DNA from 4 places in the Enterobacter sichuanensis genome. Region 4 is predicted to be linked to each of the others. Evidence: predicted binding sites of a transcription regulator. Region 4 holds the regulator's gene; each other region holds the start of a gene.
The links. Region 4 encodes PurR, which represses purine synthesis genes. Its sites were predicted from a motif close to CANGCAAACGTTTGCNTG; they were not measured.

Region 1 (3,112 bases), 390 kb from region 4:
TGCTGAAGTGCGGCAACGTGTGCATCTACGGGGGAAATGGTGGTCGGTGGACGGTGGCTGAGATAGCTCGCGATCACCGGTTCAGGTAAGCCCATGGTTTTTGCCAGCAGGGCAATACTTTCCTGACGCTGGCTCTGGGTCAGGGCATCGGCCTGGGTAAAGGTATCCAGTACGTTCTGAATAAATGCACCGTTCTTTTCCGCATACGGTTTTGCGGCAAGGTAGAACGAGCCGGTCTGTTTCAGGGTGGTACCGTCTTTCAGTACCCGCACGCCGCCCTGCAGCAGTGCGGCCGAGTAGTACGGATCCCAGATGGCCCAGGCGTCCACATTCCCTTGCTGGAAGGCGGCGCGCGCATCAGCCGGGGTCAGATAGACGGGCTGAATATCGGTGAACTTCAGCCCGGCTTCCTGCAGGGCACGCAACAGCAGGTTATGCGAGCTGGAACCTTTCTGAAACGCAACTTTATGTCCTTTAAGATCGGCGACGCTTTTGATGTCGCTCTTTTCCGGTACCAGAATCACTTCGGCCTTCGGTTTAGGCGGCTCAACGCCCACGTAGACGAGGTCCGCTCCGGCGGCCTGGGCGAATATTGGCGGAATATCGCCTGTACTGCCCAGATCAATACTGCCGACGTTCAGGGCTTCCAGCATCTGGGGGCCAGCGGGAAACTCAACCCAGGAGAATTGGGTGTCCGGAAAGCGTTTTTCCAGAAGCTGGTGGCTTTTGGCCAGCACCATACTCACGCTGCCTTTCTGGTAACCGATGCGTAAGCTCTCAGGGGCGTTATCTGCGGCATGGGCCAGCGACGTCAGTGCCATCAGACCTGCCAGTCCGACGCGTGATAAGATTTTAAACATGAGCGACTCCTTGAGGCTGACCAAACGCCGGAGCCTGAATATCCCTGCGATGCAGGGCATGCCAGAAGGTTTCCAGAGCGTTATCGAGGCGGGTTTGCAGATTAGGCGTAAAGTGTGGTTTGTGCTGATAGTCAATGACCTGGGAGTCATCCGCGAAGACGCCGTGGAGGATCTCCTGCGCTTTCAGCGCGTTCAGGACCGGCTTCAGGGCGTAATCCACCGCCAGTAAATGGGCGACTGTGCCGCCTGTGGCCAGCGGCAACACCACCTTGCCATCCAGTGCGCGTTCAGGAAGCAAATCAAGCAAGGTTTTCAGTGCGCCGGAAAAAGAGGCTTTATAAATCGGCGTGGCGACGATTAAGCCGTCCGCGTCTTTAAGCTGTTCTGTCAGGGTTTTGAGCGCGGGGCTGTCAAAACGGGCGTAGAGCAGATCCTCAGGTTCGAAGTTATGCAGGTTCCAGTGGCACACTTCCACATCCAGGGCATTGAGCTTTTCACGGGCATATTCCAGCAGGGCGCTGGAGCGCGAAGGGAATCGTGGACTTCCGGCCAGAGTAATGACGCGCATACTTCCTCCTTATAACCAATTGTTTGCTTTTATCTAACATTCATAACAATTTTCAGGAGTGTGACATCGCGCGGTTATTCCACTAAATGATTTATCTGCAATTAAAATGCGAAAAAGAGCATAAGAAATCCCCGGGCAGGTAAACGATTGCGTTTTACGCGGCTTTTTTTGCCACAGGTCAATTCCCTTTCGCGCCGGGATCGCCCATAATCCCCTCCCGGTTTGCACACCGGGAATCCAGGAGAGTTCATGTACTACCCCTTCGTTCGTAAAGCCCTTTTCCAGCTCGATCCTGAGCGCGCTCATGAATTTACATTCCAGCAATTACGTCGTATTACCGGAACGCCGCTGGCGGCACTGGTGCGCCAGAACGTGCCGGAAAAACCTGTGCAGTGCATGGGACTGACTTTTAAAAACCCGCTGGGTCTGGCGGCAGGTCTGGATAAAAATGGCGAGTGCATTGATGCCCTGGGCGCGATGGGCTTTGGCTCCATCGAAATTGGTACCGTCACCCCGCGTCCGCAGCCGGGAAATGACAAGCCGCGCCTGTTCCGCCTGGTCGAAGCCGAAGGGTTGATCAACCGCATGGGCTTTAACAACCACGGTGTGGATCACCTGGTGGAGAACGTAAAAAAAGCCCATTTTGATGGGGTATTAGGCATCAATATCGGCAAAAATAAAGATACGCCAGTCGAGCAGGGTAAAGATGACTACCTGATTTGTATGGAAAAAGTCTACGCCTATGCCGGTTATATCGCGGTGAATATTTCTTCACCCAATACTCCGGGCCTGCGATCCTTACAATATGGTGAAGCGCTGGACGATCTTCTGAGCGCCATTAAAAATAAACAAAATGCCCTGCAGGCGATCCACCATAAATATGTTCCGGTGGCGGTTAAGATCGCCCCGGATCTTTCTGCGGAAGAATTGATCCAGGTTGCTGACAGTTTAGTTCGCCATAATATTGATGGCGTGATTGCGACCAATACCACCCTCGATCGCTCCCTCGTACAGGGAATGAAAAACTGTGATGAAGCGGGTGGGTTAAGCGGTCGTCCAGTACAATTAAAAAGCACCGAAATTATTCGTGCCCTGTCTGCGGAATTAAAAGGACGCCTGCCGATTATTGGCGTCGGTGGCATTGACTCCGTGATAGCTGCGCGCGAGAAGATGGCGGCAGGTGCGTCACTGGTGCAAATCTATTCCGGCTTTATTTTTAAAGGGCCGCCGCTGATTAAAGAAATCGTTACTCATATCTAATCTTTTCTCCTAATCAGACAACCAGGGCTTTATTTCCAGCCCTGGTTGTTTTATATTCCGTCACTGTTGCTTATTTAGACATTATGGTCTTTTATTAATGGTGTTATAAACGAAGCGGCAATCAGGACATTTTTAGTACAGGACGTTTGGGTACGGGAGAGAAACATGCGAATTAAACCTGACGATAACTGGCGCTGGTATTTTTGCGACGAGCACGATCGAATGATGCTCGATTTAGCCAATGGCATGTTGTTTCGTTCTCGTTTCGCCCGCCGAATGTTAACCCCGGATGCGTTTTCCCCGTCTGGCTTTTGCGTGGATGACGCTGCGCTTTATTTCTCCTTTGAGGAGAAATGTCGCGATCTGGTTCTCTCTAAAGAGCAGCGTGCCGAACTGGTATTAAATGCGCTGGTCGCGATCCGTT
Region 2 (3,112 bases), 230 kb from region 4:
TCTGTGCGCGCTGTTTAATGGCCTGTTCCTGCCAGCGTGGAAGCTGTCGACGGTCAAAGCGCCGGTCCGGGAAGGGCTGGGGCGCGTCCTGCATGACAAACGCTTTGTCACCTATGTGTTGACCCTGACGGGGTATTACATGCTTGCCGTGCAGGTGATGCTGATGCTGCCGATCATGGTGAACGACATTGCGGGCACCCCTGCTGCCGTTAAATGGATGTACGCCATTGAAGCCGCGCTTTCTCTGACGCTGCTCTATCCCATTGCCCGCTGGAGCGAACGGCGTTTTCGTCTGGAACATCGCCTGATGGCCGGGCTGTTCCTGATGACGCTGAGCATGATGCCTATTGGCCTGGTGAACTCGCTTCAGCAGTTGTTTACACTGATTTGCACGTTCTATATCGGCTCCATCATCGCCGAACCTGCCCGTGAAACGCTGAGCGCCTCGCTCGCGGATGCGCGCGCACGCGGCAGCTATATGGGGTTCAGCCGCCTGGGATTGGCCCTTGGCGGCGCGTTGGGATACACCGGCGGCGGCTGGCTGTTTGATGCCGGCAAAGCGTTACAGCAACCTGAGCTTCCCTGGATGATGCTCGGCGTGGTGGGCTTTATGACGCTCCTTGCCCTGTGGTGGCAGTTCAGCCAGAAACGCAGCGCGAGCGGCATGCTCGAACCCGGCGCGTAGCCTTTCCCTCGGGCGGGAGCCCTTCCCGCCCCATTTCTCAGTTTTTTCTGCTGGTTTCTGCCATTTCACACTGACATACTGGCGTAACAGGACAGAAGCGCCGATTTTTCGTTGAGGAACACTATGAAGAAGATTGTCTTTGCTGCTGCATTCATTGTCAGCGGTCTGCTGGTTGGCTGTAACCAGCTCACGCAATATACCGTCAGTGAACAGGAAATTAATCAGGCGCTGGAAAAACATAATAATTTTTCTAAAGACATTGGCGTGCCGGGGCTTGCGGACGCGCATATCGTGCTCTCGAATCTGACCAGTCAGATCGGACGTGAAGAGCCAAACAAAGTCACCCTGTCAGGAGATGCGGACCTCGACATGTCATCCCTTTTTGGCAATCAGAAAGCCAACATCAAGCTCAAGCTGAAGGCACTGCCCGTTTTCAACAAGGAGAAAGGGGCGATTTTCCTGCAGGAGATGGAAGTCGTCGATGCGAAGGTTTCCCCGGACAAGATGGCACCGGTTCTGCAAACCCTGATGCCTTATCTGAATCAGTCACTGCGTAATTACTTTAACCAGCAGCCCGCGTATGTCTTAAGTGAAGACAAAAGCAAAGGGGAAGCCCTGGCGAAAAAATATGCTAAAGGCATAGAGGTGAAGCCAGGAGAAATTATTATTCCTTTCACCGATTAACCTGAAGGGGCGCTGCGGCGCCCTTTTTTTTTACGGAAAAGTGTGCAAAGGAAAACGTTTCCGCTTATGATTTGTGTCCGGCAAAAACAGCCATCCTTATGACTGATCCCTGACAAGCCGGAGCTTCCATGACTGCACAACCCCAGGTTCTTAAAATCCGCCGCCCTGACGACTGGCATATCCATCTGCGTGATGGCGATATGCTGAAAACTGTCGTGCCTTATACCAGCGAAATTTATGGCCGCGCGATTGTCATGCCTAACCTGGTGCCACCAGTCACCACCGTTGATGCGGCGATGGCCTACCGCCAGCGCATCCTTGATGCCGTTCCCGCGGGACATGATTTTACCCCGCTGATGACCTGCTATCTGACCGATTCCCTGGATCCGAACGAAGTGGAGCGCGGGTTCAACGAAGGCGTATTTACGGCGGCTAAACTCTACCCGGCGAATGCCACCACCAATTCCAGCCACGGGGTCACCAGTATTGATGCCATCATGCCGGTTCTGGAACGCATGCAGAAACTGGGCATGCCGCTGCTGGTTCATGGGGAAGTGACGCATGCCGAGATTGACATCTTCGACCGTGAAGCCCGTTTTATTGAGACCGTCATGGAGCCTCTGCGCCAGCGCCTGCCGGCGCTGAAAGTGGTCTTCGAGCATATCACCACCAAAGACGCAGCAGAGTACGTGCGTGACGGCAACGAACTTATCGCCGCGACCATTACGCCACAGCACCTGATGTTTAACCGCAACCACATGCTGGTCGGCGGGGTGCGCCCTCACCTGTACTGCCTGCCTATTCTTAAGCGCAACATCCACCAGCAGGCGCTGCGCGAGCTGGTGGCCAGCGGGTTCTCCCGTGCGTTCCTGGGCACCGATTCCGCCCCTCACGCCCGCCATCGTAAAGAGGCAAGCTGCGGTTGCGCAGGCTGTTTCAACGCCCCAACTGCGCTTGCCAGCTACGCGACCGTGTTTGAAGAGATGAACGCGCTGGAGCATTTCGAAGCGTTCTGCTCTCTCAACGGCCCGCGCTTCTACGGCCTGCCGGTCAACGAGACCTTCATCGAACTGGAGCGTAAGACAAGCCTCGTTGAGGAGTCCATCGCGCTGACGGATGACACGCTGATCCCATTCCTGGCGGGTGAAACCGTAAACTGGACGGTAAAACGTTAAAAAAACAATGCCCCTTGTTGTCAAACCGAGAATATACCTGTATAAATAAACAGTATATTACACAGGGGGCCTTTATGCGTATTGAAGTCACCATAGCCAAAACGACCGTTCTGCCTGCCGGCGCGCTTGATGCACTGGCAGGCGAATTGTCCCGTCGTATTAATAATACCTTTCCCGACAACGCGGGTGCCGTAACGGTGCGTTACGCCTCAGCGAACAACCTCTCCGTCATTGGCGGCGCGAAAGAAGATAAAGATCGCATCAGCGAAATTCTGCAGGAAACGTGGGAAAGCGCCGACGACTGGTTCATCACAGATTAACACTGCTCCCTCATTGTGTTTTTTGCCGGGTCGCCCCGGCTTTTTTTCGTCTAAACATTCTGGAAATTCAAATTAATTCGGCATCTTCTTTAAAAATCGTGAACGAGATGGTGTTTTATTGTTCGAACAATCCTAAAAAGCAGAAAAATGTGTTGCCACCTGTTTATTTTTCCCGTTGGAACCCTTATTACTTGGTATACTGAAGATGCTTTCAGAAAAACATGCATTGAACCTCAGAGCCGTTGTCT
Region 3 (3,112 bases), 1.5 Mb from region 4:
ACCTGGTCTGACACATTAATGGCCTTGCGGGCCAGCACCACGAAGCGGGTGATGTTTTGTGTCTGGTTTGCCAGGTTGCGTTCGAGCACCTGTAAACCATACAGCGCGCCGCCCGCTTCGCTACCGAGCGCCGCGACGGTGGGGGAGTTAGCCTGCGCGACTTTTTCCATCGCCGCGGAGGTGCTTTCGGTGTACTCGATTTTCCAGTTAGGGTAGCGGTTCAGAAACTGGCTGCACTGCTGGAACGGCTGCGGGTGGCTGTAGACGGTTTCGATCTTGCTCAGGTCCGTTGAGCCAGAGACCAGCACGCAGTGATCGATAGGGATCGTCAGTTCGCCAACCAGCGACAGGCTGGTGTGCTGCAGCAAATCATAAACGTCGTTGATGGCGCCGGAGCTGGTGTTTTCAATCGGCACGACGGCGTAATCCGCCTGGCCGGTCTCGACCTGATTGAAAATATCGGCAAACTTCGCACAGCCGCTCTCAATAAATTCTTCAAAATGGCGTGCGGCATACTGACGTGCGGCCAGGTGAGAATAAGAGCCCTTCGGTCCGAGGAAGGCGATACGCGCAGAGTGCGGATTGGTTTTGTTCAGGTGCTGCTGGAGTAAAGCTTGCTGGGTCAGAACAGAGTCTTCGATGATGAGCTGGAACAACCGGGTGATGTAATGGGCATCGAGGTGATGCGCTTTACCGAGCTGAATCAGCCGCTCCAGCAGATCGCGCTCGCGGTCAATATCTCGGACCGGGCGATGGGAGTCCAGCTTGGCTTTACCCACTTCGATGGCGAGCGCGCGGCGTTCGGCCAGCAGCGCCAGTAATTTTTCATCCAGTGCGCTGATCTTAACTCGCAGATCCAGTAACGGGTTTTCCGGTGTCATAGTGTTGCCTGTCTCATTTTATCGTTATCAATAAAAAAGGCCCCCCGGTGTGGGAGGCCTTGTTGTTCGTCTTCGCATTCTTTATCACACGACGAAACGCCTCCCGTTCAGGGGAAGGTAAAAAAGAATGCGAAGAAGAACGGTGTCAGTTTCATAAGGTCATCCTGTGATTGATATCGTTAAAGTACCCGTACTGTTTTCACCCTGTCAATAAAAAACAAAAAACGCGCCCGAAGGCGCGTTGGCGGTACACTCAATTTAAAGGATTACTCTTCTTCAACTTCTTCCGCGAAGCTGGCGTCTTTCACCGATGTTGTGGCGCGACGGGCTTCACCTTTGTGTTGCACTTTATTGAGCTGCCGTTCCAGCTTGTTGATCAAATCGTTAATTGCGGTGTACATATCCTCATGTTTTGCGCTGGCGACCAGATGGCCGTTTGGAGTATTGATAGTTGCGTCAGCGATGAAACCCTGCGGCTCCTTGGACAGGATGATATGTGGATTAATCAAATGTGTTTGCCATTTATCCAGTTTGGCGAGACGGTCTGCGACGTGCTGGCGAATTGCCGGAGTAATTTCCATTTGTTTACTGGTAATGTTCATTGTCATAAATTTTACCTCTTGTCTTTCCGTCTTGGTGATTCCAGCATACCCGACCCAATGTCAAAATGTGTGATTTAGATCACGTTATTTTGTCGGTTTTTGTCAGGGAATCTTTTTTGTGAGGCAGGGCAGGAAGAGGTGAGATTTACCTTGTGGAAGGCAAAAATTGCGGTCATAGTTGACGGGATGTGTTGAGGCTAAAGCGCTTCAGCGATGCTCAGAAATGAATAAAAAAACGGCAGCCTTCGGGCTGCCGTTTTGCATTGAGGTCATATCAGGTGTTGCTGCTGTTGGCAGCAATGATTTTCGCCACTTTTTCAGCCTGGGCGGTCATCTGCATCTGACGGTACGCATTTTCCATCAGCTTCAGGCCGTCGCGCGTTGCCTGGGTATCCGGATAATCACGCAGCATACCCTCTACGCGGTTAACCACGGCAACCCATGCGCCACGGCGGGTATAGTATTCCGCCACGGAGTACTCATATTTCGCCAGACGATCTTTCAGGAACACCAGACGTTTGGTGGCGTCAGTCACGTACTGACTGTTCGGATAGCCGCGCACCAGTTTGGAGAAGTCATTGAAGGCGTCACGCGCATGCTGCGGGTCACGGTCGGAACGATCCACGCCGAAGAAGCCCTGAAGCGCACTGTCATCCAGTGCCATGTTGGTGAGACCGCGCATGTACATGACATAGTCGATGTTAGGATGAGTCGGGTTCAGACGCATGAAACGATCGATGGTTGCCTGTGCCAGCGGCAGATCGGCATTTTTATAGTATGCGTAGATGAGATCTAACTGTACCTGCTGCGAATACGGACCAAATGGATAGCGATTATCCAACGCTTCCAGTTGCGTTATCGCCTGTTTCCAGTTACCGTCCTGCAACTTTTGTTGTGCAGTCGCATAGATTTCATTCGGCGGATTGTCAGGGACCTGTTCATTTGAACCGGAGCAGCCCACCAAAGCCAGGCTCAACGTGGCCGCTGCCACCAGATATTTCATGCGCGTCATGACGTTTTGACTTTCCTCAAATGTTTGTCCGGGAGAAACTCTGTTCCTGCTCCCGATTAAGACCAGCTACAATAGCACACTATATTAAACGGCAAAGCCGTAAAACCCAACGTTAAACGAAGAAGCAGTTTATGGCACAACGAGTAGAACTCACCGCAACAGTCTCCGAAAATCAGCTCGGTCAACGCTTAGATCAGGCTTTGGCCGAATTGTTCCCTGATTATTCGCGTTCACGCATAAAAGAATGGATCCTTGACCAGCGTGTGATGGTAAACGGCAAGATCTGGGACAAACCAAAAGAGAAAGTGTTAGGTGGGGAAGCTGTCGCCATCAATGCTGAAATCGAAGAGGAAATCCGCTTCGAGCCGCAGGATATCCCACTGGACATCGTCTACGAAGATGATGACATCCTGGTGATCAACAAACCGCGCGACCTGGTGGTTCATCCGGGCGCGGGGAACCCTGACGGTACGGTACTTAACGCACTTCTCCATTATTATCCGCCCATCGCGGATGTTCCGCGCGCGGGCATTGTGCACCGTCTGGATAAAGACACGACCGGTCTGATGGTGGTCGCGAAGACTGTTCCAGCGCAGACCCGTCTGGTGGAATCGCTG
Region 4 (3,112 bases):
ATGTTTTGGCACCACGCTTGCCGCTACAACTGACCCTAGCCCAAAGAAGGCGCCGTGGTTAAGGCTGGTCAGAATGCGTGACAGCATCAGGGTGGTGTAGTCCGGCGAAATGGCGGAAAGCACGTTGCCCAGGGTAAAGATCGCCATCAGGAAAATCAGCGCATTGCGACGCGCGCGGTGTGAAAGCAGCAGCGTCATCAGCGGGGCGCCTACCATCACGCCGATGGCATAAGCGCTGATTAACATGCCTGCCGCAGGGATCGAGACGTCCACGCCGCGGGCGATAACAGGCAGTAACCCCATCGGGGAGAATTCAGTGGTGCCAATCCCAAAAGCGCCAATCGCCAGGGCCAGCAGGGGAAAATTGATTTTCATGCGTCAACTCCGGATGCCGTGTCATGTGGTGACACAGAACAAAGAAGCGCAAAGCATGACATCAATCACAAAAAATGAGAAGTTAACAAAATGGCAAAAGATTTTTGCCGTAGATGTAACAATCTGGAACAGCCGCAGGGAGCGTGCGCTCCCTGCGCGTAAATCAGTGCAGCGCCGCCGTCAGGCCTGCGGCAACAATCAGCGCCAGCACAATAAGGGTGGTGAACAGCGAAAACTTCAGATCGGCACTCATCAATTTTTCTCCTTTTAATCCCCCCACGAAAAGTGAGCCTGCTCATTTTTGCACAGTTTACGTCAAAAATCTTCCTGGATTTAAACTGATAACCACTTTACCTCTTCCCCTTTTCATCAAGATAGGACAAAATTCCACGCTAAATTTATTAGCGTACCGGCCATTGACCCCCTCCTGACGTCCCGTGTCGTTTTCCCGGCGTGCCGCAATTCAAAATTGCGTGATAAGGGTGAGAGAAGGCAAACGTTTACCTTCAAGTTTTTCAGGAGCTTAGGATATGGTCTGGAGTGACATTTAATGGCAACAATTAAAGACGTAGCAAAACGCGCAAACGTTTCCACTACAACCGTATCACATGTAATTAACAAAACCCGCTTTGTGGCGGAAGAGACGCGCAACGCCGTCTGGGCGGCAATCAAAGAGCTGCACTACTCACCAAGTGCGGTTGCGCGTAGCCTCAAGGTGAATCACACCAAGTCCATTGGCTTGCTGGCCACCAGCAGTGAAGCGGCCTATTTTGCCGAGATCATCGAGGCAGTAGAGAAAAACTGCTTCCAGAAAGGCTATACCCTGATTCTGGGCAACGCGTGGAATAGCATTGAAAAACAGCGCGCCTACCTGTCGATGATGGCGCAAAAGCGCGTGGATGGCCTGCTGGTAATGTGTTCCGAATACCCGGAATCCGTGCTGTCGATGCTGGAAGAGTATCGCCATATTCCCATGGTGGTGATGGACTGGGGTGAAGCGCGAGCGGATTTCACCGATTCCGTCATCGATAACGCCTTTGAAGGCGGCTATATGGCCGGTCGTTACCTGATCGAGCGCGGCCACCGTGAGATTGGCGTGATCCCGGGCCCTCTGGAGCGCAATACCGGCGCGGGTCGTCTGGCCGGTTTTATGAAAGCGATGGAAGAAGCGCTGATCACCGTACCGGAAAACTGGATCGTACAGGGAGACTTTGAGCCGGAATCAGGCTACCGCGCGATGCAGCAGATTGTCTCCCAGCAGCACCGCCCAACCGCTGTTTTCTGCGGGGGTGACATCATGGCGATGGGCGCGCTTTGCGCGGCCGATGAACTGGGTCTGCGCGTACCGCAGGATATTTCGGTGATCGGGTATGACAACGTGCGTAACGCGCGCTTCTTTACCCCCGCGCTGACCACCATTCACCAGCCGAAAGATTCACTGGGTGAAACGGCTTTCAATATGCTGTTGGACAGGATCGTCAACAAGCGCGAAGAGTCGCAGTCCATTGAAGTTCATCCGCGTCTTATCGAACGCCGTTCCGTTGCGGATGGTCCGTTCCGCGACTATCGTCGTTAATTTTGTACGGGGCCAGCTATGCTGGCTCCCGTAACCATTCCCGGTTTAGCGTTTCGCTGTCTCCCAGATAATCCAGCAGCCAGGCCATGGCGGGCGAGACGTCATTTTGTTGCCAGGTGAGGCAGCAGGCCGCATCCGGGAAGGGATTCTCCAGCGTCAGTTCTACCCATTCTCCGGTATCGATTCTGGGGCGCGCAAAATGAGCGGGCACCATCGCGACGCACAGCCCGGCACTGAGGCACGTTGCTGACGATTCCCAGTCAGGCGCCACCACGCGCCGCTGGTTATCCAGCAGCCAGGTGATGCGCTTGGGTAATGAACGGGAGGTATCCTCCAGCACCAGCGATGGCCAGTTGCGCAGCGTATCGTCGCTCAGCCGTCCTTCCAGCGCCGCCAGGGGGTGATCGCTGGCCACCACGCATTTCCAGCTCAGCATCCCCATATCACGGAAGGCGTAACGCCCCCCGACCGGGATCGCCTGTGTGGCCCCTATCGCCATCTCCACCCTTCCGTCCGCCAGGGCATCCCAGACGCCGTTGAATACCTCTTGTGAGACCCGCAGTTCGACATCGGAAAAATGTCGATAGAAATCCACGATCATCTGCCGGGTGCGCTCCGGCTTAACGATATTGTCCACCGCAATGGAAAGATGACCCCGCCAGCCGTTTGCGATCTGCTGGCACTGTTCGCGGGTGATCTGCATTTTTTTGATAACAGAACGCCCTTCCTTCAAAAACCACGCCCCTGCGGGCGTTAATTCCACATCGCGATGGCGCCGTTCAAACAGTGGAACCGCCAGCCATTCCTCAAGCTGACGCACCGTGTAGCTGATAGCAGACGGGACGCGGTGCAGCTCCTGCGCCGCACCGCTAAAGCTGCCGTTACGCGCGACAGCATCGACCACTTCAAGAGAATAATCTGACCACATTTTCTGCCTGCAAAAAATTTGAATGCACCCGCCAAATATTAGCGTTTCACAAGCGGCTTTGCACTACATACACTCAGCGCCAACGTACACCTGCCTCCTTCAGGAGAAGAAAATAATGCAACCCAGGAAAGGTTTTTTAGTCTGGCTTGGCGGCTTAAGCGTGCTGGGCTTTTTGGCCACCGATATGTACCTGCCGGCTTTTGCCGCGATGCAGGAAGATTTGCAAACCCCTG

Region 1: a site for PurR is predicted at 1,565-1,582, ahead of pyrD (quinone-dependent dihydroorotate dehydrogenase). Genes of this name have one in related genera too.
Region 2: a site for PurR is predicted at 1,417-1,434, ahead of pyrC (dihydroorotase). Genes of this name have one in related genera too.
Region 3: a site for PurR is predicted at 1,587-1,604, ahead of raiA (ribosome-associated translation inhibitor RaiA). Genes of this name have one in related genera too.

The regions. Positions count from the first base shown of each region.
Region 1 is NZ_CP027986.1:1,617,920-1,621,031, forward strand. It holds gene C1N69_RS07570 (sulfonate ABC transporter substrate-binding protein) at 1-860, opposite strand, end outside; gene ssuE (NADPH-dependent FMN reductase) at 853-1,428, opposite strand; gene pyrD (quinone-dependent dihydroorotate dehydrogenase) at 1,678-2,688, shown strand; gene zapC (cell division protein ZapC) at 2,854-3,112, shown strand, end outside.
Region 2 is NZ_CP027986.1:1,781,328-1,784,439, reverse strand. It holds gene mdtH (multidrug efflux MFS transporter MdtH) at 1-685, shown strand, start outside; gene C1N69_RS08465 (lipoprotein) at 809-1,369, shown strand; gene pyrC (dihydroorotase) at 1,498-2,544, shown strand; gene dinI (DNA damage-inducible protein I) at 2,619-2,864, shown strand.
Region 3 is NZ_CP027986.1:3,544,955-3,548,066, reverse strand. It holds gene pheA (bifunctional chorismate mutase/prephenate dehydratase) at 1-881, opposite strand, end outside; Phe leader region at 912-1,037, opposite strand; gene pheL (pheA operon leader peptide PheL) at 989-1,036, opposite strand; gene raiA (ribosome-associated translation inhibitor RaiA) at 1,148-1,489, opposite strand; gene bamD (outer membrane protein assembly factor BamD) at 1,758-2,495, opposite strand; gene rluD (23S rRNA pseudouridine(1911/1915/1917) synthase RluD) at 2,627-3,112, shown strand, end outside.
Region 4 is NZ_CP027986.1:2,007,600-2,010,711, reverse strand. It holds gene C1N69_RS09645 (MFS transporter) at 1-375, opposite strand, end outside; gene cydH (cytochrome bd-I oxidase subunit CydH) at 539-628, opposite strand; gene purR (HTH-type transcriptional repressor PurR) at 926-1,951, shown strand; gene punR (DNA-binding transcriptional activator PunR) at 1,968-2,879, opposite strand; gene punC (purine nucleoside transporter PunC) at 2,995-3,112, shown strand, end outside.